2 regions of the Arthrobacter sp. MP_M4 genome follow, and region 2 is predicted to be linked to the other one. Evidence: predicted binding sites of a transcription regulator. Region 2 holds the regulator's gene; the other holds the start of a gene.
What was found. The regulator LexA, encoded in region 2, represses DNA repair genes until DNA is damaged. The targets are predictions, from matches to a motif close to TCGAACANNTGTTCGA.

Region 1 (12,108 bases), on a different contig from region 2:
CATCGACATCGGCTGTGCCTTGAGTGTCTGTGCAGTGGCGCTGGCTTCGACAACCTTGCTGGCCGCCCGGACAGCTGTGGCGAGACCCCGGACACGGCGCAAATCGTCGGTGGCCTTGTGCATGTCGTGGATGGCCCGGGCCGTCTGGGCGAGCTGCCGGAACATGAGGGCGTAGGCGGCGCGGTCACTCTTGGAGGTCGCGGCCAGGAGGACCATGGTCGCCCCCCGTGCCGACGGCAAGGACACTGCCGGGCCTGACGGGTAGCGGCGCAGCTGGGCTGACTTGGCGAGTTCTCTGGCGGCGTCCGCCAGCGGTCCCGGCATCGGTTCGATCCGCTTCGACCATGCACCGAACGCCGCGGAAGTTTCGCGGGCTGCCTGCGCCCAGGCGGCATGATCATCGTGGCCGGTGGTGGCCAGTTTCTCCCGGAGGGAACTGACGTCATTGGCGTACTTGCTCCACAGCTCAGCCGACGGCTGCAGCGTCTCCCGGCCAGGGCTGACCGGCCGGCGGTTGCGCGCCGCAGCGTTCCATTCCGCGACAGCGCTCTCCGCTGACTCCGGGGTGCTCTCCCACTCAGCCCGAAGCTTCGGCAACGCCAGGTCACGTCCCAAAGAGTTGCCGCCGAACCACACGGCACGCTCACCCTTGCGAGGGCGTTCGGCCACGGAGTATCCGGTCACGACGTCGGTACGGCCGGCCGCGTAGCGGGGGCGCACGAGCATGCCCTCCTGGCGTGCCCGGCGGACAAACTCTGCCTCATCTGTCGATGCTCCGGCGCAGACGCGCACCTTGCGGGCGAGGCTGTGGCGCTCGACTTCCGGCAGTCCCTGGCGGATGGCTTTGGACTGTTCTGCCGGGGTGAATCCGCGCTCGGCACGCAGGGTCCCGACAGCGTTCAGTCCGTACTTCTTCTCCAATGTCCTGGCCGCCTGCTGGGACTTGTACTTGCTCTTCCAGCCGTTCCATTTGGTGCCGTCGTCCCGGACCATGCTGGCCACGATGTGGATGTGGTCGTTGCCGTTCTTGCTCAGTCCGTGACGGACGGCAACCCACCGGGCGGGGGCTTTCCCGCCGTCCTCGGTGAAGTCCATTTCCTTCATGAAGTCGTCCGCGATGGCACCCCATCGCTCATCGCTGAGCTGGCCTTCTTCGGCGGCCAAACTCAAAGAGCAGTGGAAGACGTGTCCGCCGTCTACTTCGGTTTCGAAAAACTGCTTGGCCCGGTCGAGTGCATTGGCAATATCCAGGGCAGCATCGCGGTTCAGCTCGTTGTCATCGTGCCAGGCCATGAGAGCCGAATCGCCCGCAACGAGGTGCGGTTCTTCGTGCTCGTTTGCCCGCCCCGGGCCCGCGAGGTAGATCATCAGACCCGCCACGCGGTCGCCCTGGGTAATGTTCGGAATCACGTTGAAACTACCGCCCGGCCATGTCGGCGAGCTGACGGTCAATCCGGATGATGACAGCCCGTGCGTGGACGATGGAAGCCGCAGCTTCTGCCGGCACTTCCCCCGTCGAATTCGCATGCCGTGCGATCTGGTTGATGTTGTTCGCCACGGTACCGACGAGACGCTGCAACGTAGAAAGCTGCATGAACTGATCCCGCCGCTCCGACGGATTTTCTGTGCCCTCACTGAGCGCAGCCTCGACCAAAAGCCGCGGGATGGTCACGCGGTGCTTCTCCGCCAGGGCAAGGAGCTTGGCTTCCTCCTCCGGGCTGACCTTAACTTCATGACGATGCATCCGACCGCCGTCAACATTCGCCCGCCGACGACGGGACTTCCAACCGGCGAAGCCACTGCCTTCACTCACTTGCCCCGCCCTTCGAACTTGCCAGCGCAGCGAACCCGGAAACCCGGGGACCACACGGACAAGTGTGCCGCATCCGAGACCACAAGTCGAGGATCGAGCCAACTTAGCCGTGCTAAGTTACCAGCTTGCTCTGCACGGTCTCCTCTGGAGGTTTTTTCGCCTTTCGCATTTGGTCTCCGAAAACCAGCATTCGGGTGTCAGTCGTGGCCGGTAGGGTTTTGGTATGGACATCAACGACATTGCCGCAAAAGCCGCCGCCAAGATCGACGCCGCCAGGGACACCAAAGTCAACGCCGTTAAACAGGCCGCTGCCAGCGGCGTCGAGGTTCAGGAAGCAGCGCAGCTGCTCGCTGCCGCGGAACAGAAATACGCCAAGGACTACCAGGCTGCCCTGCGCGCCGAGTGGACTGAATCCGACTTGCGTGGCTTCGGACTGGACGCCCCGACCAAGAAGGCCGGCGGGCGTCCGCGGGGCCGGAAGGGCGCGCAAGAGTCAGCTCCCGTCGCTGGCGTCTCCGAGTAGTAACCCCTCGCCCACATGGGCACGGCAAAAGCTATTTCCTACGGGCTTTTCCCGCACACATCTGGACGACGGGACCCACCTGACCGTCTGCACACAACCACCACGTCACCATCCCAGCGCACGTCCCCCTGGGTGAGCGGTGGCCGTGCACAGTCTCCATATGGGGCGGCCGGCTCGGAGACAGTCAAAGGGAAACCACTGAGCCGTAGGAACTGCACCTCCCAGGTATAGAGCCGGTCTCCGGTTTGCCGTCCGGGTGCGTGTGGTTAAACAGAAGAGGACCGGCCTGGTGGCCGGTCCTCTTCTGCTCCTCGGACAAAGGAAATCTGTGATCCAGCTTAGCTGAATGTTGTACCTGCGCTGAACGGCTGACGTGTCATCGTGTCGCCGGAGCCGCGGCACCTGGATGGTCCCGGGAGGTCGCGTCAAACGGCGGTCCGCCGCCGGTGAGTGGCTGCTGTGGTTCGCACCGTGCGGCGGACCGCCCGATCTCTGGAAGGTTCCTGACCCTCATGCGCTGAGTGGCCGGGGGCCTTGCCGGGCGGCTGGTGCTCCGCCCGGCAAGCGGTCCTTAGGCGGCTGGGTGTTCCTGGGCGGGGGCGGCGCTGTCGAGGATAATTTGTTCGACCGGGCTGGCCGTATACCCCCAGGCAATGAGCCGGGTCAGGTAGTCGATGTGGCGGATGCTCGGTGACCTCCATGAGTCCTTGGCGATGGTCTTCTCATACCCGGCGCAGACCAGCGCGATCAGGGATACCTCTGGCCGTGCCGTGGACTTGGCCACGTGGTCCCTCAACGGGTTCCAGCCCCACCGGTCCGAAGTCTCCCCCGTCTTGGCTCCTGCCATCTCGGCGGCGACGGTTCCCTCGTAACCGCTGGCCGTTTCGGGATGGTGGGTGATGGCGTGAACGGTGAAGTGCTGCCAGCCCTTCGGAGGCTGCTTCTTCGCCAGCAACGACTTCACAAAGTCACGGCGGACCACAGTAGCCGACTGCATCAGCTTGTTATTTTCGATCAGGGTTTTCCGCTCCGCCTTCTGCTCCTCCGTCATCGGACCCTTGTTCGCCGACGACGCGCCGTAGCCGCTGTACCGGAGAGTGAAACCCAGCTCCCTCCATCCGGCCACGACCGGGACGGTGGAGTGATGGCCGTTGTAGGACGTGACAATGTGCACGGCGTTGGCCTCCTCCTCGGTGGCCGGTTCCCCGTCTGCCCGGTTCAGCGAGGACACCCGAACGTTCTCGCTGTCCCCGTCGTATCCGGCCCGTTCCACTACGGTGGTCCCGGCGGCTTCCAGCTCGGCGGTCAGCGCCGCGAGGGCGGCCGCGCGGTCGCGGCGGTCCCGCAACTGCTGGGTGACGTGGGCGAGCATGTCCGGTTCATCGGCGATGACCGATTCCAACTCCTCCACCGCGTCACCGTCAGTGGCAAACTCGGCCAGAATCAGGGCCGCTTCAATCGTGTACCCCTTGCCCAGGGCGGCGGATCCGGTGTCGGTGGATTTGGCTTTCAGCGCGCCCTCCACGGTCGTCTTGGTCCGTCCGGTCTTCTTCGCGATCGTGGCGGCTGAAACGCCGATCAGGGACAGCTGGTGGTAGGCCTCAGCCTCGTCCGCTTCGGTCAGTTCCGCGCGCTGGATGTTCTCCACGACCTGGGTCACGATCCGCTCGGCTTCCTCGGGGGACTCGATGAGCATCACCGGGATACTGGTGCGCCCGGCTTCCACAGCGGCGCGGGTGCGGCGCTGTCCCATCAGGACGTGCACGCCTCCGTCGTCCTTGCGGTGGGCGATGACGGGTTCCATCACCCCGTGTTCCTTGATGCTGGCGATGAAATCGGCGGTCAGGGCGGCGTCTTTGCGGACGTTGATGTCCACGGTCAGGGTGGCCGGGTCGAGCATTTCGAGGGTGGGTGTGGTGTTCATGGTGTTGCTCCTTCTTGTCCGAGAAGTTGGGGTGAGTGGGGCGGCTTAGGTGACCGGCCAGCTCCCCTGCTCCCCCGTTGTTTTTTTGTTGCTGGCAAGCTCGCTTGCTCGGCGGCCGACGGAGGCCTGTCCACCTTGGCAAGGGGGAGGAAATTCCTGGAGGGAATCAGCGACGAAGGAGCGCCGGAGGGACATTTCCTGCACCGCAGGCCCCGACGAAGGAGGGGCTGGACGGGCTGGAGCGGACGCCTAGAATCCGCAGGACAGCAACACAAAAACGTCGCAGACGTGAGATGCGGGCCCGGGTCACCGGAGCCCTGCGACGGAGGCACTGGACCCAACAGCCGGCCGCGCCAGCGGACGCCTCTATTGGGGTGAGCGCTGCGAACCATTCATGAGCACCCCGGGATCTGCTCATGGTGTGCTGCGGGTGTCTTGCCGCGCCGCCCTGCCTCCCGCGCCTGAGCCTGCGGTTGGCGGTCCGCCGCCGGTAACCAGAAGCGCCCGCCAACCACGGGCGGCGGACCGCCAGACGGTGACCGGCCATGAAGGGCCGGCCACCGTCTGGGGTGTCAGCTCACCGGCTGGTGCAGTCCGAAGAGTTGCTGTGCCAGGTCGATCAGTTCCTCGGGTACGTCGGCCTCGCCGCCGTTGTTCGTCTCGCCCAGGAATACTGCGTTCCCGCAGTAGACATCGGTCAGGACTCCGGTTTCTTCCAGGACCAGCGCAGCGGCGCGGCGGTTCGGGGCGAGGTTCAGAATCTTGCCTTCCTCGTTGAGGTAGAAGTGCCAGTCGTGGCCGCTCACGGCTTCGATGTTTCCGGCCACGAGGGTTTGCAGTTTCTCCAGCGATGCGTCGATGGTTTCGACCCGTGCGGGTTCGCGGCCGTCGGCGGGGATGATCAGGGCGGTGCAGGTGCTCATCAGGTGTTGTCCTCTCCAGTGGTTTTAGTGGAGTGCGGTGCCCCGCCGCTGTCGGCGGGGCACCGGCTCTGGCGCTGGTTAGGCGGCGTTGACCGTGTAGGGGATCCGGTAGCGGCTGGGTAGTTCGACGGCGGCTTCCGGGAGGTCGTCCGGGCCGTGGGCCTGTCCGTTCTTCCAGTGGAAGAACGCCTGTTCGGTGATCGCGTCCCACTGCCGGGCCTTGGTCCGGTAGAACGTGCAGCTCACGTCTCCCTCGCAGTACGTGGCGACTCCGAACAGGTTGCCGATGCTGTCAGCGGTCCGCGTGGCCGCGACCATGACATAGGGCCACTGGCCCAGATCCCAGCCATCACAGCCCCAGCTCGGGACGACTGCCCAGCCTTCGGCTTCGATGAGTTCCATCCAGTCGTAGCCGCCGTTCTCGTGGTAATCGCCCAGCACGGTCACGCCGTAGATGGTCTCCCCGGTGTCCTTGGTGGTCACGGTCTTGGTTGCGATTGCGTTCATGGTGTTGCTCCTTCTTGTCCGAGAAGTTGGGGTGAGTGGGGCGGCTTAGGTGACCGGCCAGCTCCCCTGCTCCCCCGTTGTTTTTTTGTTGCTGGCAAGCTCGCTTGCTCGGCGGCCGACGGAGGCCTGTCCACCTTGGCAAGGGGGAGGAAATTCCTGGAGGGAATCAGCGACGAAGGAGCGCCGGAGGGACATTTCCTGCACCGCAGGCCCCGACGAAGGAGGGGCTGGACGGGCTGGAGCGGACGCCTAGAATCCGCAGGACAGCAACACAAAAACGTCGCAGACGTGAGATGCGGGCCAGGGTCTCCGGAGCCCTGCGACGGAGGCACTGGACCCAACAGCCGGCCGCGCCAGCGGACGCCCAAAACCTGGTTGGAGCGCAGCGGAAATCAGGGTCTTGCTAGGGTGGACGGGTCCCGCCGGTTGCAGGTACTTCTCCCCCGAGTAGACCTCCTGGCCAGGGCTTTTCATTCAAAGGGGCAGCGCATGGGGCTACGGAGTATTTTCAGGAAACGCCCGAGGGCCGCCGGCACGGGTGTGTTGACGCCCGAGACCGGCGCCCTGGAGACGAGGGAGCCGCCGACGACCGAACAGCTCATGGACCTCGAAGAGGCGTGGGCCGAGCTGGCGGTGGCCCAGGAGGCATCGGAGCTGACAAACTTCCATGCCTGCACCCGCACGGGCCGGCCCTGGACCGAAGACCCGGCAGCAGTCAGAGCGGTAGCGGCAACGCTGCGGGAGTTCCCGGCAGCGGAAGCCCAGCCTCCAAGGTAGCGGCGGGGCGGGCGGCCCGGCGCCGGTCTAAGAGTCCTGCCAGAACCGGGCCCCGCATACGGGCCTCACAAGAGGCAGTCGAGGCTCGCCAGCGCCGTCAGTGCAGCACGAAGTTCACGAGAGTCAGCGGTTCCTTGAGGGGACTGTTGCCCCGACTCAAGAGGTCAGGTGGGGTAGCTCGGCAGCTCAACGCCGGGGCCGACTCTACTGGTTCGTTTGGTCTTGGTCGTTCTTGTCCGGGGTTTCCGGCACGATGCGCTGCAGGAGCGCGTCGTGGGCGTTTTGCAGGGTCTCTGCCCGGGCCTCGGCAGCGGCCACCCTCGCCGCTGCGTCGGCGGCGGCGGCGCTGGTCTGCTGTTCGGCGGCGCGTGCCTGCTCCAGTTGCGCCGTCATCTCTGCGGCCTGGGTTTCCAGTGCGGTGACCCGGGCCGTGAGTTCGGTGACGGCGGCGTCTTTCTCGCCCGTGACCTTGTCCAGGTCAGCGACGAGCTCGGAGATCTCCTGGCCCAGGTCCTTCTTCTCCTGCGCCCAGATAGCTTCCGCGGCGGCGTGCCGCTCATTGGCCACGGTGGACGCTTCGGCCCAGCATGCCCCGGCCAGCCGCGCGGCCTGTTCCAGCACCGTCGCCGGCGTCGCGGCGACCTGACCACCCGCGGCCTGCTTCTCCTCGACCCACTCCTTCAGGTAACGGGTGGCGTCGGCGTTGCTCACACCCGCCGCCGCCCGCACCGTCGAGACGGTAGGCCGGCGCTCGGCACTGATCTGCTCAGCAGCAGCAAACACACGGTCTTTCACACTCAACGCCACGGCGACAACCTCAAAAATAGTAGTAGGAGTAGTAACAAAACTACTACTCCTACTACTTTATGGCAATACCGCCGCCGCATTCCCTGGCCCGGCGACCCCTCTCCTCCGCCGGAGCTCCGAGGGCCGGTCGGGTTACCGGCCAGGCTGGCGGCGGTGGGTCGCCACGTCGCCGGCCTGCCTGGCGGGGTGGTCGTGGCAGGATGGGCTCCATCATGGACAGGCGGTTACGGCGCGCTCCGGACGCGGAATGGGTGTTGATGTACCGGCTCGGACTGAGCCGGCAACGCATCGCCGATCTCGTGCGCGCCGAACCCACCACTGTCGGGTATCACCTGGTCATCGCCCGCCGCCAGGACCCGGGACTCGAACCCGCACACCACGCCGCGGCCGCGACCATGGCCGGCCCCTCCCCCATGGACGTTGCCCGTATGGAGGAGGTCATCGCGTGGATTACGGCCGTGGGCCGGTTCCCGCGCGAACGGTCCGGGGACAAGGGTGAGCGGTCGATGGCGCGGTGGCTCTCGGAGCGCCGGCGGGAAGCAGCCGACGGCGCCCTCGATCCCGCATACCGTGAGGGCCTCGCCCGGGTCCCCGGGTGGGAAGGGAACTCCAGGGCGGCCGCGGAAGAGGCCCGGTGGCATGACCGACTCGCCCAGGTCGTGGACTTCCGCGCCGGGGGCAATGACTGGCCCCGCCACCACCACTACGCCTCAGAGCAGGAGCACACGCTGGGGGTGTGGATCCACACCCAGCGGTACAAACACCGGCGCGGCGACCTCGCCCCTGAAAAGGCCGCGCTTCTGGACGCCGCCGTGCCCGGGTGGCAGATCGGGCGGACCCGGGGCCGCCGCCCCCGGGTGTGACCGGAAGCTCCCGTTTCCCGGCAGCGTGACGGCCAGGGTGGTCAGTAGAATTGCTTTTGGTTCTCCAGTCCCCCCAGCTTGGAGAACCGGGAGCCTCCACGCTTGAGTCCTTGATTCGCGCGGAGGTTTCCTTATGCCCCGCCCAAGGCCCTCGTCCCGACATTCCCTCGCACAGCGTCCCGCTTGGCCGGGTTGTGCCCATTGGGGTCAGGTGGAGCCCTCCGCACAGCTCAAAGCTGTCCCCACTGGCGTGCAACCCGGCCCCCGGCCGGAGGTCGGTCCCAGCGTTTGGTGCCTGCTGTCGGTGCCGGGCGGTATGCTTTATTCGAAGATATATTCGAATAAAAGGTGTGTTGTGGGCGTTCTTATTGGTCCCCGCGTGATAGATGCGGGTGCGTCGTTGTTGTCGGTGCTGATCTCTCCGGTCGCTGTCGCGGCCGGGTATCCCTCGCCCTCGCAGGACTACTTCGACGGGCGGATTGATCTGAATGAGCACCTGATCAAGGACGTCACGTCCACCTATGTGGTGCGGGTGTCCGGGGACTCCATGACCGGCGCCGGGATCAGCGACGGTGATGAACTGATCGTCAACCGTGCCCTGGAGCCGGTGGACGGGTCCGTGGTCGTCGCGGTCCTGGACGGGGAACTGACCATCAAACGGCTGCGGATCACGGCGACCGGGGTCGTGCTGCAGGCAGAGAACCCCGCGTACCCGGACATCCGGGTACCGTCCCTCTCCGAGCTGGTGGTGTGGGGCATTGCCGTCCGATGCCTGCACCACCTTTAAGGGCCCGGGCCGTGTCGAAACCGGCGGTGATGCGGCAGCTGCCGCAGATCGCGCACGTGGATGTGAACTGCTTCTACGCCTCGGCCGAACGGGCGTTCAACCCCGCCCTGGAGGGCCGGCCTGTCATCGTCCTGTCGAACAACGATGGCTGCGCGGTTACCCGCTCCCCCGAAGCCAAAGCCCTCGGTATCGCCATGGGTGAGCCGTGGTTCAAACTCGCACCGCGGGCCAGGGAATGGGGACTCGTTGCCCTCTCGAGTAACTACGAGCTCTACGGCGACATCAGCGCCCGCGTGATGGAGCTTCTGGGCCGGTACTCGGCCTGGCTTGAGGTCTACAGCATCGACGAGGCGTTCCTCGGCGTCAAAGGCACCCCCGATGAGCTCCTGGCCCTGGGCCGGGACATGAAAGCCGCCGTGCGGCGGAACGTCGGCGTGCCCGTCTGTGTGGGGATCGGACCGACAAAGACGCTGGCGAAGCTGGCGAACAAATGGGCGAAGAACAACCCCGTCTTCGACGGGGTCTGCCATTGGGACTCCGTTCCCGCCGCCGAAAGGGAAGGGCTGATGCGACGCCTGTCCGTGATCGAGGTCTGGGGTGTCGCCACGCGGTTGACCAAACGCCTCAACGCCCTGGGGATCCATTCCATCCTTGATCTGGCCCGGGCGGATCCGGTGATGATCCGGGACCGCTTCTCTGTGGTCATGATGCGCACCGTCCTGGAGCTGCAGGGCACCCCCTGCATCCCGATGGAGGAGGAACGGATTGGCCGGGACCAGCTCATCTTTTCCCGGTCTTTCGCCACCCCCATCACCACCGCCGCCGGGATCCGGCAGGTCATGAGCGTCTACGGCCAGCAAGCCTCGGCCCGGCTGGCCAAACACTGCCTCCAGGCCAAAGTCCTCACCGCGTTCGCCGGCACCTCCCACTTCAACCCGAACGACACCTCCTACCCCTCGGTGTGCGTGCCCCTGCCGATGCCCACCGCTGATCCGGTGCTGCTCACCAAGGCCGCGCACGCCCTCCTGCCCCGCATCGTGGAGGGCATCCGCTACGCCAGGGCCGGGATCATGGTCACCGACCTGCGACCCAGCGGCAACCAGGCACCCCTGTCCCTGTTCGAAAACCCGCACGAAGAACGCCACATCGGATCACTCCTGGAAGACGTGACCCGACGGTACGGGCGCGGCTCCATCGGTCTGGGCCACGGCGGAATCCGCGGCGGACCTGACTGGACCATGAAACGGGACATGCTCTCCCCCCGCTACACCACCCACTGGGACGAACTCCCCCTCGTCAAAGCCGCCTAAACCACCTGCACGACAGAACCACGAAAGAACCACCACCCCATGAGCACCATCACCGACACCGCCCCCAAGACCCACGACCTGCAGGTCCGGACCGACACTTCGGGCAAACCCCTCGCCATCCGCCACGACGGGCAAATTTGGCTTGTCGATCCCGACACCGATTCCCAGCACTGGTACGGACGGGACGCGTGGTGGGACACCAGGCGCACAGCCGCCGTAGGCAGCGGCGACATGGTCAGCATCGAATTCTGGCGGGTCCAGGTGCGCCTGGGTACTTCAGGCTCCGCCCTGAGGACGTTCACGCTGCGCCGGAACCCGCTCTCCACCCAGTGGCTGCTGGAAAACATCAGCGACTAGACCGGCAGCGACATTGAAACCCCAACCGATCAGCGATCCAACCTGGGCCGGCTTCCGGGCAGAATTCTCCCTGCCGCCCCTGGCGCAGGTGTGCCGCCGGCTCTCCGAACTCATGGAAGACCCCGAACCGGTCATGCGACAGCTCGTCCGCGTCTTCTTATCCGGCGCGTCAGTTGGCTTCCCACTCGGCCGTCTTAGCCTCCAGCTCCACGAACCTGGCGGCCATTGTCGCGTTGCCTCGTGTGAGCTTCCTAATTGTGAGGTCTTCGGCCTTGGCGTTCGCAAGCCGCAGGTTGTTGGCCGACTTGTGCAGGGCCTCTTTCGTCTTCTCCAAGTCTTTGATCGCTTCGTCGATGCGCTTGATCGCCTCCACGAAACCGTCGGAGGCGAGCCGCCAGTTGCGGCCGAACGCGTCCTTGAAGTCATCGATCTGCTGCTCGAAGTTCGTGATATCGAGGTTCTGCGCCTTAACCAGCGCGAGCTCGGTCTTGTACTTGAGCGAGTTCATCGCGGCGTTCCGCAGCAGCGCGATCAACTGGATGAAGAACTGTGGCCGGATGACGTACATTTTCGGATAGCGGTGAGAGACGTCAACGATCCCAGTGTTGTAGAGCTCGCTGTCGGGCTCGAGCAGAGAGACCAGCACGGCGTACTCGCACCCCTTCTCGGTGCGGTCTTTGTCCAGCTCCTTCAGGAAGTCTTCGTTCTTGTGCTTTGTCGCGGTGCCGTCGTTCTCGTTCTTCATCTCGAACATGACCGAGACAATCTCGGTACCAGCACTGTCGGAATCGCGGAATATGTAGTCGCCCTTGCTACCGGCCCGGGCATCATTGTCCTTCTCGAAATAGGAGAGCGGGAAGGCTGTGGCACGGATGCGGTTGAACTCGATCTCGCAGTGCTGTTCAAGAGTTTCACCGACCATCTTGGTCGACAGCTTCGCCTTCAGGTCCCGCAGACGCTCAATCTGTTCTTCACGGTCCTTGATCTGGGTTTCGTACTTGTCCTTCAGGGACGCCTCCCCGAGCTGCTTCGCAAGCTCGGCTCGTTCGAGACCACTCTTGAATTCGTCCCGCTCCTTTTCGACAGTGCTGACTGCCTCGGTGATCGCAAGTCTCTGCACGATCTCAATAGCCTCGAGCTTTGCCGTGAGCTCCTGGATCGCGGTGTCCTTCGTCGAGGCGGCCTTCTGAAGTTCGTTGACGAGCTTCGCTTCGGCCAGCTCCACCGATGACTGTTTCTCCAGCTTCGTCTGTTCGAGCTCGTTCACGAGCGCGTCGCGCTCCTTTTCGACGACACTAAGCGCCTCTGCTACAGCGAGCTTCTGTGTGACCTCACCGGCATCGAGCTTCGCCTTCAGCTCCTGGATCGCGGCATCCTTGTCCGCCGCAGTCTTCTGAAGTTCACTGGCGGCCTTCGTCTCCGCGAGTTCGAGGGTCGTGGCCTTGTCTTGCTCGGCCAGCTCGAGCCGCTCGTGGAGCTGCTGTTCGAACTCAGCATCGCGGATCTGCTTGACGATG
Region 2 (12,108 bases):
ACAACCGTGGGGACCTGCTGAGCAAGCTGCACGAGACCGACGCCGAGATCCTCAGCCTTGACCACGAGGAAGCGGGCACCCGTGCCGTGGTGATGGTGCGCGAAGGTTTCGCCGCTGAACTGGATTCCTTCATCAGCAATGACTGAGGCGGCGGTGAGCGGGGCGGACACGGACCCAGGCAGCAAGGGCGGCGGAGAATTCGTTATTGAGCTGCTCGACCGCGCCGTGTCCGGCATGGGCGGCCAGAGCCGCGAGGGCCAGCACGAAATGGTCCGGCAGGTGGCGCACGCGATTGACAGCGGCGACCACCTGCTGGTCCAGGCCGGCACCGGTACAGGTAAGTCCCTCGCGTACCTGATCCCGCTGATCGCCCATTCCCTGGTCAGTGAGAAGCCCACCCTGGTCTCCACAGCTACGTTGGCCCTGCAAACCCAGATTGTCGGCCGGGACTTGCCCCGGCTGTTGAAAACCATCACGCCGGCGCTGGAACGGCCCGTTAAGATCGCCCTGGTCAAGGGACGCTCCAACTACGTGTGCCGGCACAAGCTCGAGGGTGGCTTCCCTTCCGAAGAACCCTCGGAAGGGCAGCTCTTCTCGCTCGGCGAGGACACCTCCGTGCCGCACTTCGCTGCCGCCATGGGCGGGCCATCCTCCCAGCTGGGCAAGGAGGTGGTCCGGCTCCGTGAATGGGCTGAGGACACCGTCACGGGAGACCGCGACGAACTCCTGCCCGGGGTCACGGACCGTGCCTGGCGGCAGGTCTCCGTCACGTCCATGGAGTGCCTCGGCGCGCAAAAATGCCCCCTGGCGGCGGAATGCTTCAGCGAGCTGGCCCGGCAGAACGCCGCGGACGCCGACGTCGTGGTGACCAACCACGCCATGCTGGCCGTCAGCGCCTTCGAGGGCCTTGCCGTGCTGCCGGAATACGACGTCGTGGTGGTGGATGAGGCCCACGAGCTCCAGGACCGGGTGACCGGAGCTGTCTCCGGGCAGCTCTCCGTCGCAATGGTCCACGCTGCGGCGTCCGGAGCCCGCAAGCACACCGGCATCACGGTGGACGCCCTGAACAATGCCGCGGCCAACCTCGAACTCGCCATCGAGGGCGTGCCCAGCGGACTGCTGCCCAACGGCCTCAACAGCGAACAACTCGACTGCGTGGACCAGTTGCGGGATGCCTGCCGTGCGGCGCTCTCGGACTCCAAAGGGGACAGCGCCAACACCGTCGACGGCGGCCGGCAGCTCGCGCGTTCCCGACTGATGGTGATCCTGGAACTTTGCGAACGGCTGCTCGCGGCGCGGGAGAACCGCGAGGTGGTCTGGTTTTCGCGCAACAGCACCTTCGATCCGCAGCAGGGGTACTCCCAGCCGGACGAGTCCGCGCCGGCCCTGGTCAACGTCGCACCGCTAAGCGTCGCCGGCCGGCTCCGCGAGGGCCTGTTCGCCGACCACACCGTTATCCTGACCTCGGCTACCTTGGCGATCGGATCCGCCTTCGAGCCCGCTGCCGGAGGCCTCGGGCTGCTCGGACCCGGTGCGCCCAGCTGGACCGGCATCGACGTGGGCTCACCCTTCGAGTACCCCAAGCAGGGCATCCTCTACGTCGCCAAACATCTGCCCAAGCCCGGCCGCGGCACCTCACCAGAGGCCCTCGATGAACTCGAAAAGCTGATCCGTGCCTCGGGCGGCGGCGCCTTGTGCCTGTTTTCCTCCCGGCGTGCCGCCGAGGACGCCGCCGAAGCCATGAGACCACGGCTGGACATGACAATTCTCTGCCAGGGTGACTCGACAATGACGGCACTCGTGAAGCAGTTCGCCGACGAACCGGACACCTGCCTCTTCGGCACCATGTCCCTGTGGCAAGGGGTCGATGTGCCGGGAACGGCCTGCCGTCTGGTGGTGATCGACCGGATTCCGTTCCCGCGGCCCGATGATCCCCTCATGACGGCCCGGTCCCGCGCGGTGGCCCAGGCCGGCGGCAACGGATTCATGAGCGTTTCCGCAACCCACGCCGCGATCCGCCTGGCCCAGGGCGCAGGCCGGCTCATCCGCACAACAACAGACAGGGGAGTCGTGGCAGTACTGGATTCCCGGCTGTCCACTGAGCGCTACGGAGGTTTCCTTCGGGCCGCCCTGCCGCCGTTCTGGCCGACGACGGATCCGGCGGTAGCCCTCGCGGCCCTGGAACGGCTCGGAAAAAAACCCGGCCAGTCCGCAGACTGACCGGGTAGTTCGGGCGCAATGTCCTAAAGGGAGCGCATCACCGAGACGACCTTGCCCATGATGACCGCGTGATCGCCGAGGATGGGTTCGTACTGGGTGTTCTGCGGCAGCAGCCAGGTGTGGCCATCGCGCTGTCGGAACGTCTTGACGGTAGCTTCGTCGTCCAGCAACGCGGCGACGATGTCGCCGTTGACGGCGTCGCCCTGCTGGCGCACCACCACCCAGTCACCGTCACAGATGGCGGCGTCGATCATTGAATCCCCGGCAATCTTGAGCATGAAGAGCTCGCCGTGGCCCACCAGCTGGCGGGGCAGTGGCATGACATCTTCCACTACCTGGTCGGCCAGGATCGGACCGCCCGCGGCGATCCGGCCCACCAGCGGCACCATGGCCGTGTCAGTTGCGCTTGCCAGCTCCGACACGGACAGGCCGCCGACGGTGCGCAGGGAACCGGACTTCGCCACCCCCGAAGATTTGGCGGTGCCCTCATCAAGGGTCAGCGGTATCAGCACTTCCATGGCGCGGGGGCGCTTGGGGTCACGCCGCAAATAACCGAGCTTTTCCAGCTGCGAAAGCTGGTGGGTGACGCTGGACAGGCTCGCCAGACCCACGGTGTCACCGATCTCGCGCATGGACGGCGGATAGCCGTTGTCCGTCACGGACCGCTGGATGGTTTCCAGGATCTTTCTCTGCCGGACGGTGAGGCTCTTTGGTGGCCGGGCCGCCTGCGGGCTCCGCGTAGGGGCCCTGCCGCCAGTGGCTTGTGCTGCCATGTTCGCCAACGCCTTTCCGTTCCGCCCGGCCACCGTGGCTGCGGCTGCCGGGAACTTCCGGCCTGAAATGTCAGACCCTGCTGATCAACTGCAGATGTGGTTGTTCTTGAACACAAACGTAGGCCAGCCGCACTGCTTTTTCAAACATTTGTTCTAGCGAGTCTCGACAATGTTCGTTGATAAGTGCTAAAACAGAACAAGCGAGATTCGAATATGTGTTCTAGTTGAACACCCGCATTTAGCCGGACACCGGGAGAACCCCGCGCATCGTTCGGTTGTTTGTTCGAAGATTAGGCCGGTTGGCGGCGAGTACGTGGAGTACGCCGGGCGGCACAGTATGGTCCAGGAGGGCTCAGTTCATGTCAGCATCAAGCGCGTTTTCCAACACATTTGCCCGCGGCGCATCCGGCAACGACGGCCGGCGCGAGACCGCGGCCTCGATCAGCAGGCTCAGCCCCGCAGATCAGGAAGCCCCGAGCGGCGTCCCCGCCTCCACCGGCCGCGGAGCCGGAACCACACAGGCACCGCTGAAGCTCACGCGACGGGGACGCTTTGTCTTCATCGGCGTGCCGCTGATCCTCCTGGCCGCCCTCATCCTGTCCTTCAGCGGATTCTTCAGTGCACCCGCCAAGGCCGCGGAGTCTGCTGCCGAACTCTCCCCCACCCCCTCGGTGACTGTTACGGTGCAGCCCGGTGAGTCCTTGTGGGCCATTGCCCGCACGGTGGCCCCGGAACGGGATCCCCGCGACGTCGTCAGCGAAATCATCGAGCTGAACAATCTGGAGGCATCCCAGCTTGAGGCCGGCCAGGCCCTCTTCATTCCGTCGAAGTAGTGCCAGGGAACCCTGCGGACCCGGCCGGCGGAACACATGGATTCCGGGGTTGCGGCCGCGTCACTTAAACTAAGGACGTGACTGATCAGCTAGAGCGACTGAACCGACTTCCCCTCCGGACCAACCTGCGCGGCCTGACGCCGTACGGTGCGCCGCAGCTGGACGTTCCCATCCTGCTCAACGTCAACGAGAACTCCCACGGCGTTCCCGCCGACGTCCGCGCCGCCATCTCCGAAGCCGTCACGATCGCCGCGGCGGGCTTGAACCGATACCCGGACCGGGAGTTCACCGAGCTGCGGGAGGCACTGGCGGAGTACCTCGGCCATGGACTGGGTGCCCGGAACATCTGGGCGGGGAACGGGTCCAACGAGGTCCTCCAGCACATCCTCCAGGCCTTCGGCGGACCCGGACGCACCGCGCTCGGATTCCCTCCCACGTACTCCATGTACCCGCTGCTGGCTGCCGGCACGGACACCGAGTACATCGTCGGGGTCCGCGCCGGGGACTACGGCCTCAGCGCCGCATCGGCTGCCCGCCAGGTCAGGGAACTCCAGCCGAATATTGTCTTCCTCTGCTCCCCGAACAACCCCACCGGCACCGGGCTTGGCCTGGACGTCGTGGAGGCCGTCTACGCGGCCGGTGAAGCCAGCCAGACCATCGTGATCGTCGACGAGGCGTACCACGAATTCGCCCACGACGGCACGCCCAGCGCCCTGACCCTCCTCCCGGGCCGGGAGCGGCTGATCGTCTCGCGGACCATGAGCAAGGCCTTCGCCCTTGCCGGCGCCCGGGTCGGCTACATGGCAGCAGCACCCGAGGTCACCGACGCGCTGCGGTTGGTCCGGCTTCCGTACCACCTCTCAGCCATCACCCAGGCAACAGCGCTGGCAGCCCTCCACCACCGGGTTGCCCTCATGGCAGATGTCAAGGACATCATGCGACAGCGGGACAGGATCGTCACCGAACTGCAGCGGATGGGGCTCAAGCCCGCCGTCTCGGATTCGAACTTCGTCTTTTTTGGCGGCCTCGAGAATCCGCATGAAGTCTGGCAGGGGCTGCTCGATGCCGGGGTGCTCATCCGGGACGTCGGCATTCCGGGGCACCTGCGGGTGACCGCCGGAACTGAGACGGAAACCACAGCCTTCCTCTCAGCCCTTGAGCGGATCCTGGCCGGCCGTGCAGTGCAGCCCGCCTAGACTTAACACCGGACATTCACATTGCCTGCATGCCGGGCACCGTCGTCATCCAAAGGACACGCACATGAGCAACACCGGATCCACCGCTGGCGAGGGCCGGACCGCACGCATGGAACGGACCACCAGCGAGTCATCCGTGCTGGTCGAGATCAACCTCGACGGCACCGGCGTCTCGGACATCAGCACCTCCGTGCCGTTCTACGACCACATGCTGACGGCCCTGAGCAAGCACTCCCTGATCGACATGACTGTCAAGGCCACCGGCGACACGCACATTGACGTCCACCACACGGTCGAGGACGTCGCCATCACGTTCGGTGAGGTCCTGCGCACCGCCCTCGGCAACAAGGCCGGGATCCGCAGGTTCGGCGAGGCCACCGTCCCACTCGACGAAGCCCTCGCACAGGCCGTCGTCGACGTCTCCGGACGCCCGTACCTCGTGCACGGCGGGGAACCAGCCGGCCAGGAATACCACCTGATCGGCGGACACTTCACGGGTTCCCTGACCCGGCACGTCTTCGAAGCCATCACCCTGCACGCGGGAATCTGCCTGCACATGAACGTCACCGCCGGCCGGGATCCGCACCACATCGTCGAGGCCCAGTTCAAAGCGTTCGCCCGTGCCCTGCGCGCAGCCGTCGAACCGGATCCCCGGGTCACAGGCATCCCGTCGACCAAGGGTGCGCTGTGACCGGCAAGGTGCTGCAGGACGGCGCCATCATCAACCCCGACGCCGGCAAAAAGCCCGCGTCGCCCGAGGGCAAACCCACGGTCACCGTCCTTGACTACGGCTCCGGGAACATCCGCTCGGCGGTGCGCGCCCTCGAGCGCGCGGGCGCCGAGGTCATCCTCAGCTCCAAACCGGAGGACGTGCTCAACGCGGACGGACTCGTGGTCCCCGGCGTCGGCGCCTTCGAAACGGTGATGAAGGAACTAAAGGCTGTCGACGCCATCCGCATGATCGGACGGCGCGTCGCCGGCGGCCGCCCCGTGCTGGCCATCTGCGTGGGCCTGCAGGTTCTCTTCGAGGCCGGCGTCGAGCACGGCACCGAAGCCGAAGGTATGGGGGAGTGGCCGGGCAAGGTCGAACTCCTCCCCGCCGACGTCGTCCCGCACATGGGCTGGAACACCGTATCTGTCCCGGCGGGCTCACGCCTCTTTGCCGGTGTCGAAAACGACCGGTTCTACTTCGTCCACTCCTACGGCGTCCAGACGTGGGACTTCGACGTCATCCAGCCGCGCATGGCGGCGCCGCTGGTGACGTGGTCGGAGCACGGCGCCCCGTTCATCGCGGCCGTGGAAAACGGCCCGCTGTGCGCCACCCAGTTCCACCCCGAGAAGTCCGGCGACGCCGGGGCGCGCCTGCTGCGCAACTGGGTCGATGGCCTGCGGGAGAGCGCCGGAACAGCGCAACCCCCGGCAGCGGATGCGGGGACCGCCTAAATGTGGTCCCTGGTGCTGATGGGGCTCGCCGGCCTGCTGGTTGGCGGCGCGCTGTCGTTCCGCCAGCAAAAGAGCCCCCGCTGGGTCCAGATCGTGTTCTACATCCTGGCCGCGATGGCGCTGGCCGCCGCGTATCTCCTGACATTGCCTGCCGCGTGAGGCTGCCGGCCGCCTGACACTGCCTGCCGCCGCACCAGTGGCGGCGCCCCGCTGACCCGAAAGAGCTGAGGATCCACCATGACCACCGAAACCCCGCTGCCCGTGCTGGAATTGCTGCCCGCCGTCGACGTCGTCAACGGCCAGGCCGTCCGCCTCGTCCAGGGCGAGGCCGGCAGCGAGACAAGCTACGGCACACCGCTGGAGGCCGCACTCAACTGGCAGGAGCAGGGAGCCGAATGGGTCCACCTCGTTGACCTGGACGCAGCCTTCGGCCGGGGCTCCAATGCCGAGCTGCTCCGCGAAGTCGTGGGCCGGCTCGACATCAAAGTGGAGCTTTCCGGCGGCCTGCGCGATGACGAGTCGCTCGAGAAGGCGCTCAGCCTCGGCGTCGCCCGGGTGAACCTCGGCACCGCCGCGCTGGAAAACCCGGAATGGACCGCCCGGGTGATTGAGCGCTTCGGGGACAAGATCGCCGTCGGACTCGATGTCCGGGGCACCACGCTGGCCGGGCGCGGCTGGACCAAGGAGGGCGGTGACCTCTGGGACGTCCTCGGCCGCCTCGAAGACGCCGGCTGCTCCCGGTACGTCGTCACCGACGTCACCAAAGACGGCACCCTTCAGGGACCCAACGTCGAACTGCTGCGCCAGATGGTGGACAAGACCGGCAAACCTGTCATCGCCTCCGGCGGAATCTCCAGCTTGGACGACCTCAAGGTTTTGCGCTCCCTGGTGCCGCTCGGCGTCGAGGGCGCCATTGTCGGCAAGGCCCTCTACAACGGCAACTTCACGCTGCCCGCGGCCCTCGACGTCGCAGGCCGGCGCTAAGCGGGCCGGCAGCATGGAACAGCCTCCCGCGCAGAACACCCCAGCTGATCCTGCCGCCGCATCCCGGCCCTTGCCCGGGCATATTGCAGCGGCTCTGGCCGGCGCCGGGGGACCGGCGGACTCAGCCGGCAGGCCGTGGGCCGGACGCAGCCTTACCGGCGACGACGCCAGGGTCCACACCTTCGAGGACGACGACGGCGCAGCGGACCCCGGCTACCTGGCAGCACTGGCCGCACTGCTCTCGGGCGACGGGGACGAGGCCGCGGTGGTGGCCTCGTTGGCCACGGCCCGGGTCTTTGTGCCGATTCTCGCCACGCTCGCCGAAGAGGGCGAAGGTGCCGGGGGCATCCAGGCCGACAAACAGGCCGACATGGCCCTGGTGACCCTCAAGGCTCCGGACGGCCGTACGGCGATGCCCGTCTTCACCTCCGCGGCATCGCTGACGGCATGGCACCCGGAGGCCCGTCCGGTGGCCGTCTACGCTGCCCGCGCGGCGCTTTCTGCGGTTGCTGAGCACGCGGAGCTGCTCGTGCTCGACCCCGGTTCGGCATTGACGTTTGTGGTGCGCCGGCCCGCGGTCTGGGCACTGGCGCAACAGCGGAACTGGACGCCGTCGTACGCTGACCCGGAACTGGCCCGCGGCCTCGGCGAGGCCGCGGTTGGCTTTCCGGCCGTCCGGCGTGTTGAAATTCATCCAGGCGGAGGAGTTGCTTCGCGCACGGCCGATGGCAGCCAGGTTCCCGGCGGCGGCTCAGGCCCGGAGCTCCGGGTGGTGCTTTATCTTGAAGAAGGACTCGACGCCGCCGGTGTCCAGTCCATCGTGTCCGGCCTCAACATTGCCTGGGCGCGGAATGAAGAATTTGCTGAGCGGGTTGACTCCATCGAGGTCAAATTGCAGCGCGCAGCACCGTAGCTGACGGCCAGCGGGGGAAACCCGGGTGCTGCCGGGAAGCAGTACCAGAAGGATGTCGTTTCGTGAATTTCGCGCTTTACCGGGAGCTGCTGGCTATTCGGCCCATCAGGAGGCTCCTGCTGGTCGGGATGGTGGCCCGGATACCGCATTCCGCAGCGGGGGTGCTCCTGACCCTGCACATCGTCCTGACCCTCGGCCAGGGCTACGCGGCAGCCGGGGCCGCCGCTGCCGTCATGACGATCGGCATCGCCGTCGGCGCCCCCTGGCGCGGCAGGCGGGTCGACACGGTGGGGCTGCGCCGGGCGCTCATCCCCTCCGTCATCTCTGAAACGGTCATCTGGTCCGTGGTGCCGCACGTGTCGTACGAGGTGCTGCTGCCGCTGGTATTCGTCGGCGGCCTGCTGACGCTGCCGATCTTCAGCGTGGTGCGCCAGTCCCTGGGCGTCCTCGCCACGGGGGAGCAGCGCCGCACCGCCTTCGCCCTCGACGCCATCTCCACCGAACTGGTGTTCATGATTGGGCCTGCCGCGGGCGCGCTGGTCGCGACGGCAGGCTTCTCGGTGGTCGGACTGACGATCGTCGGCATCGCCACCTCGGTCTCCGGGCTTTTCCTCATGTGGTTCAACCCGCCAACCCGCACCGCAGAGTCTGTCCTCCGGTCCGATGCAGAGTCGGAGGCAGCGTATGCGGCGAGCCAGCAGGACGCCGCAGGCGCGGCCGTCGTCGCCGCTGCCCCGGCCCACGTGCAGGACGCCGCCACCGAGTTCGCGCCCCTGGCCGGTGCGGAGGACAGGTACCGGGAACGGTCCGGGCTGCGCCAGAAGGTCATCCACAATTTCGCCTGGTTTACCTCAGCCGTGGCCGCGGTCTTCGCCGTCGCGGCCGGAGCCGGAATGGTCCTCAGCGGCACCGACGTCGGCATCGTGGCGGCCCTGGAAATCGGTGGCCACCAGGCCGAGATCGGGCTGGTTTTCCTTTTCTGGTGCGCGGCCTCGGTGGTCGGTGGAGTCATCTATGGCGCCATGCACCGGCCCATTTCCCCCATCCTGCTGCTGCTCGGCATGTCGGCGTTGACCATCCCGATGGCCTTCGCCCAGGACACCTGGACCCTGTGCCTGCTCTCCCTCCTGCCCGGTCTGCTTTGCGCGCCGGTGCTCTCGGCTGCCTCCGAGAAGGTCGCCGAGCTCGTCGAGGAGCGCCGCCGCGGCGAGGCGATGGGCTGGTATGGCTCGGCGCTGACCGGCGGCGTCGCGCTCGGCGCCCCGCTTGCCGGTGTCTTCATCGATGGCATCGGGCCGTCCACTGGATTCGTGGCCGTGGGGGCGGGCGGCGTGGTGCTGTGCCTCCTGGGCCTCGGGCTCCAGCACCGACGCCGCCGCCGGCTTGCGGGAGTCTGACCAAGCTGCAAGGCCGGGAACAATGCCCGGGGCACGAACGACGGCGGCGGCCGGACCGATATGGTCCGCCCGCCGCCGTCGTTACTGCTGGTGGAGCTGGGTGCTCTTGCCTAGTTGACTGCTCCGGTGTATTTCTCGCCCGGGCCCTTGCCCGGCGGGTCCGGAATGATGGACTCTTCACGGAAGGCCAGCTGCAGGGACCGCAGGCCATCGCGCAACGGTCCGGCGTGCTGGGAGCCGATCTCGGGCGCTGCGGCGGTGACCAGCCCGGCCAGGGCAGTGATCAGCTTCCGGGCCTCGTCGAGGTCCTTGAGTTCTTCGGCGTTCTCCTCGGCGGCGAGTCCAAGCTTCACAGCCGCGGCACTCATGAGGTGCACGGCGGCGGTGGTGATGACCTCGATAGCAGGCACCTCAGAGATGTCGCGGATCTGCTGTGAGACGTCGGACGGGTCCCCGACGGGTTCGTACACGTGTGAATTACTATCTGCTGTGCTCATGCTGGTAAGCTTGTCACAGACCGACTGATTGTCGTTATTTCGTTCCAGTCCAGATCAATTTGGACCGCTGGAGCAGAAAGACAACCGAACCCCGTTAGCAGCCCACATGTACGTCATGCAGGTGCGCCGGACGGGATTTGTTCTGTACAATCGACTTTCAGTTTGCAAGCGGAGTTCTCTCCCACCCGCGTCAGCCGCTCTCCTCCGGGAGGCTTCGCAAGAAGCAAGGTTGCCGGGTACCTGGTCGGGCATTCCCGCGGACGCCAGTCCGCGGAATGTATGCCGTCTCCTATGAGGCAGGCAATTCCGATCTTCGAGGCCTTCGATTGCTCCGGCAATTGGGGGCCTTCTCTTTTTGCCGGTGGAATACCCCTCACGAACACAGGAGCTTTAACATTAGCGAGCCAAGAATCAATGAGCGTATCCGCGTCCCCGAGGTGCGGCTGGTCGGCCCTGCAGGCGAGCAAGTAGGGGTTGTCCGTATTGAGGATGCCCTGCGTTTGGCTGCCGAGTCCGATCTTGATCTCGTTGAAGTAGCACCTCAGGCCAAGCCTCCGGTGTGCAAGCTGATGGACTTCGGCAAGTACAAGTACGAGGCCGCCGTCAAGGCACGCGAAGCCCGGAAGAACCAGACCAACACGGTCCTGAAAGAAATCCGCTTCCGCCTGAAGATCGACACCCACGACTACGAAACCAAGCGCGGCCACGCGCTGCGCTTCCTCGGCGCCGGTGACAAGGTCAAGGCCATGATCCAGTTCCGCGGCCGCGAGCAGCAGCGGCCCGAAATGGGCATCCGGTTGCTCCAGCGTTTCGCGGACGACGTCGCCGAAGTCGGCATCGTCGAGTCCAGCCCGCGCATCGATGGCCGCAACATGGTCATGGTGGTCGGTCCCCTGAAAAACAAGGCCGAGGCCAAGGCAGAAGCACGCCGCGCAACGCAGCGTGCGGATGCCAAGGCCGAGAACGAAGCCAAGGCTTCAGGAGGCGGCCGCGTCGACACATCCGGTCCCGAGGCGCCCCTGACCCAGTCGCTGGCCGATCTTCTTCCGGAGGGCTACCAGGTCCGCACCGAGCCCTCCGCGGCCGAAGTCACAGCCACGGAAGCTCCTGCAGCAGAGGCCCCTGCAGCCGAAACCGCTCCGGACGCCGTGACGGTGCCGGCCGGCAAGGTTCAGGCTGACGCCGTAGAAACCACACCGGCTCCAGCCGTCACGGTGGAGGAAACTCCGGCTGCAAAGGCCACGGTCCAGGAAGCGCCCAAGCAGGAGGCTCCCAAGGCTCCCAAGGCTGCTCCGAAGCGTGAAGCCCCCAAAGCAGAAGCTCCGAAGACGGCCGCCAGGCCGGCAGTAACCAGGCCGGCAGCAGCCAAGGCTGCAGAGACCAAGCCGGCTGCGGCCAAGGCTCCCGCGGCTGACACCGCAGCCCCGGCTGCAGCACCCAAGCCGGTTGCGGCTCCCAAGCCGGTTCCGCGCCCTTCCGCGCCGAAGCCTGCTGCACGGCCGGCTGCCCCCAAGGCCGCCGCCAAGCCGGGTACCAAGAAGACCAACTAGTCCAGGGCTGCCGGACAGCAATGTCCGGCAGCAAGCAACCAGCATGCCGCCCGCAGGGGCGGCTGCGCGAAAGACTGCAGACCTTGTCTGCGGATACGTAAGGAGATCGGTTCCCATGCCGAAGATGAAGACCCACAGCGGTGCTAAGAAGCGCTTCAAGCTGACCGGCAGCGGCAAGCTGCGCCGCCAGCAGGCCAACCGCCGTCACTACCTCGAGCACAAGTCCTCCAGGCTGACCCGCCGCCTCGCCGGCGACAAGATCGTCTTCAAGGGCGACGCCAAGGTCATCCGGAAGATGCTCG

Region 1: a site for LexA is predicted at 8,463-8,478, ahead of RCH15_RS14790 (LexA family protein). Genes of this name have one in related genera too.

What each region holds. Positions count from the first base shown of each region.
Region 1 covers NZ_JAXCHX010000022.1:43,681-55,788, forward strand. The annotation lists gene RCH15_RS14745 (relaxase/mobilization nuclease domain-containing protein) at 1-1,410, opposite strand, end outside; gene mobC (plasmid mobilization relaxosome protein MobC) at 1,418-1,813, opposite strand; gene RCH15_RS14755 (hypothetical protein) at 2,037-2,336, shown strand; gene RCH15_RS14760 (ParB/RepB/Spo0J family partition protein) at 2,908-4,260, opposite strand; gene RCH15_RS14765 (DUF3846 domain-containing protein) at 4,833-5,183, opposite strand; gene RCH15_RS14770 (hypothetical protein) at 5,262-5,690, opposite strand; gene RCH15_RS14775 (hypothetical protein) at 6,180-6,467, shown strand; gene RCH15_RS14780 (DNA-binding protein) at 6,672-7,274, opposite strand; gene RCH15_RS14785 (helicase associated domain-containing protein) at 7,487-8,137, shown strand; gene RCH15_RS14790 (LexA family protein) at 8,493-8,924, shown strand; gene RCH15_RS14795 (Y-family DNA polymerase) at 8,954-10,234, shown strand; gene RCH15_RS14800 (hypothetical protein) at 10,274-10,591, shown strand; gene RCH15_RS14805 (DUF2130 domain-containing protein) at 10,761-12,108, opposite strand, start outside.
Region 2 covers NZ_JAXCHX010000002.1:407,490-419,597, forward strand. The annotation lists gene hflX (GTPase HflX) at 1-146, shown strand, start outside; gene RCH15_RS04315 (ATP-dependent DNA helicase) at 139-2,220, shown strand; gene lexA (transcriptional repressor LexA) at 2,244-2,993, opposite strand; gene RCH15_RS04325 (LysM peptidoglycan-binding domain-containing protein) at 3,353-3,826, shown strand; gene RCH15_RS04330 (histidinol-phosphate transaminase) at 3,904-5,022, shown strand; gene hisB (imidazoleglycerol-phosphate dehydratase HisB) at 5,087-5,713, shown strand; gene hisH (imidazole glycerol phosphate synthase subunit HisH) at 5,710-6,465, shown strand; gene RCH15_RS04345 (hypothetical protein) at 6,466-6,624, shown strand; gene priA (bifunctional 1-(5-phosphoribosyl)-5-((5-phosphoribosylamino)methylideneamino)imidazole-4-carboxamide isomerase/phosphoribosylanthranilate isomerase PriA) at 6,703-7,449, shown strand; gene RCH15_RS04355 (SseB family protein) at 7,463-8,362, shown strand; gene RCH15_RS04360 (MFS transporter) at 8,425-9,759, shown strand; gene RCH15_RS04365 (DUF1844 domain-containing protein) at 9,870-10,256, opposite strand; gene infC (translation initiation factor IF-3) at 10,694-11,806, shown strand; gene rpmI (50S ribosomal protein L35) at 11,922-12,108, shown strand, end outside.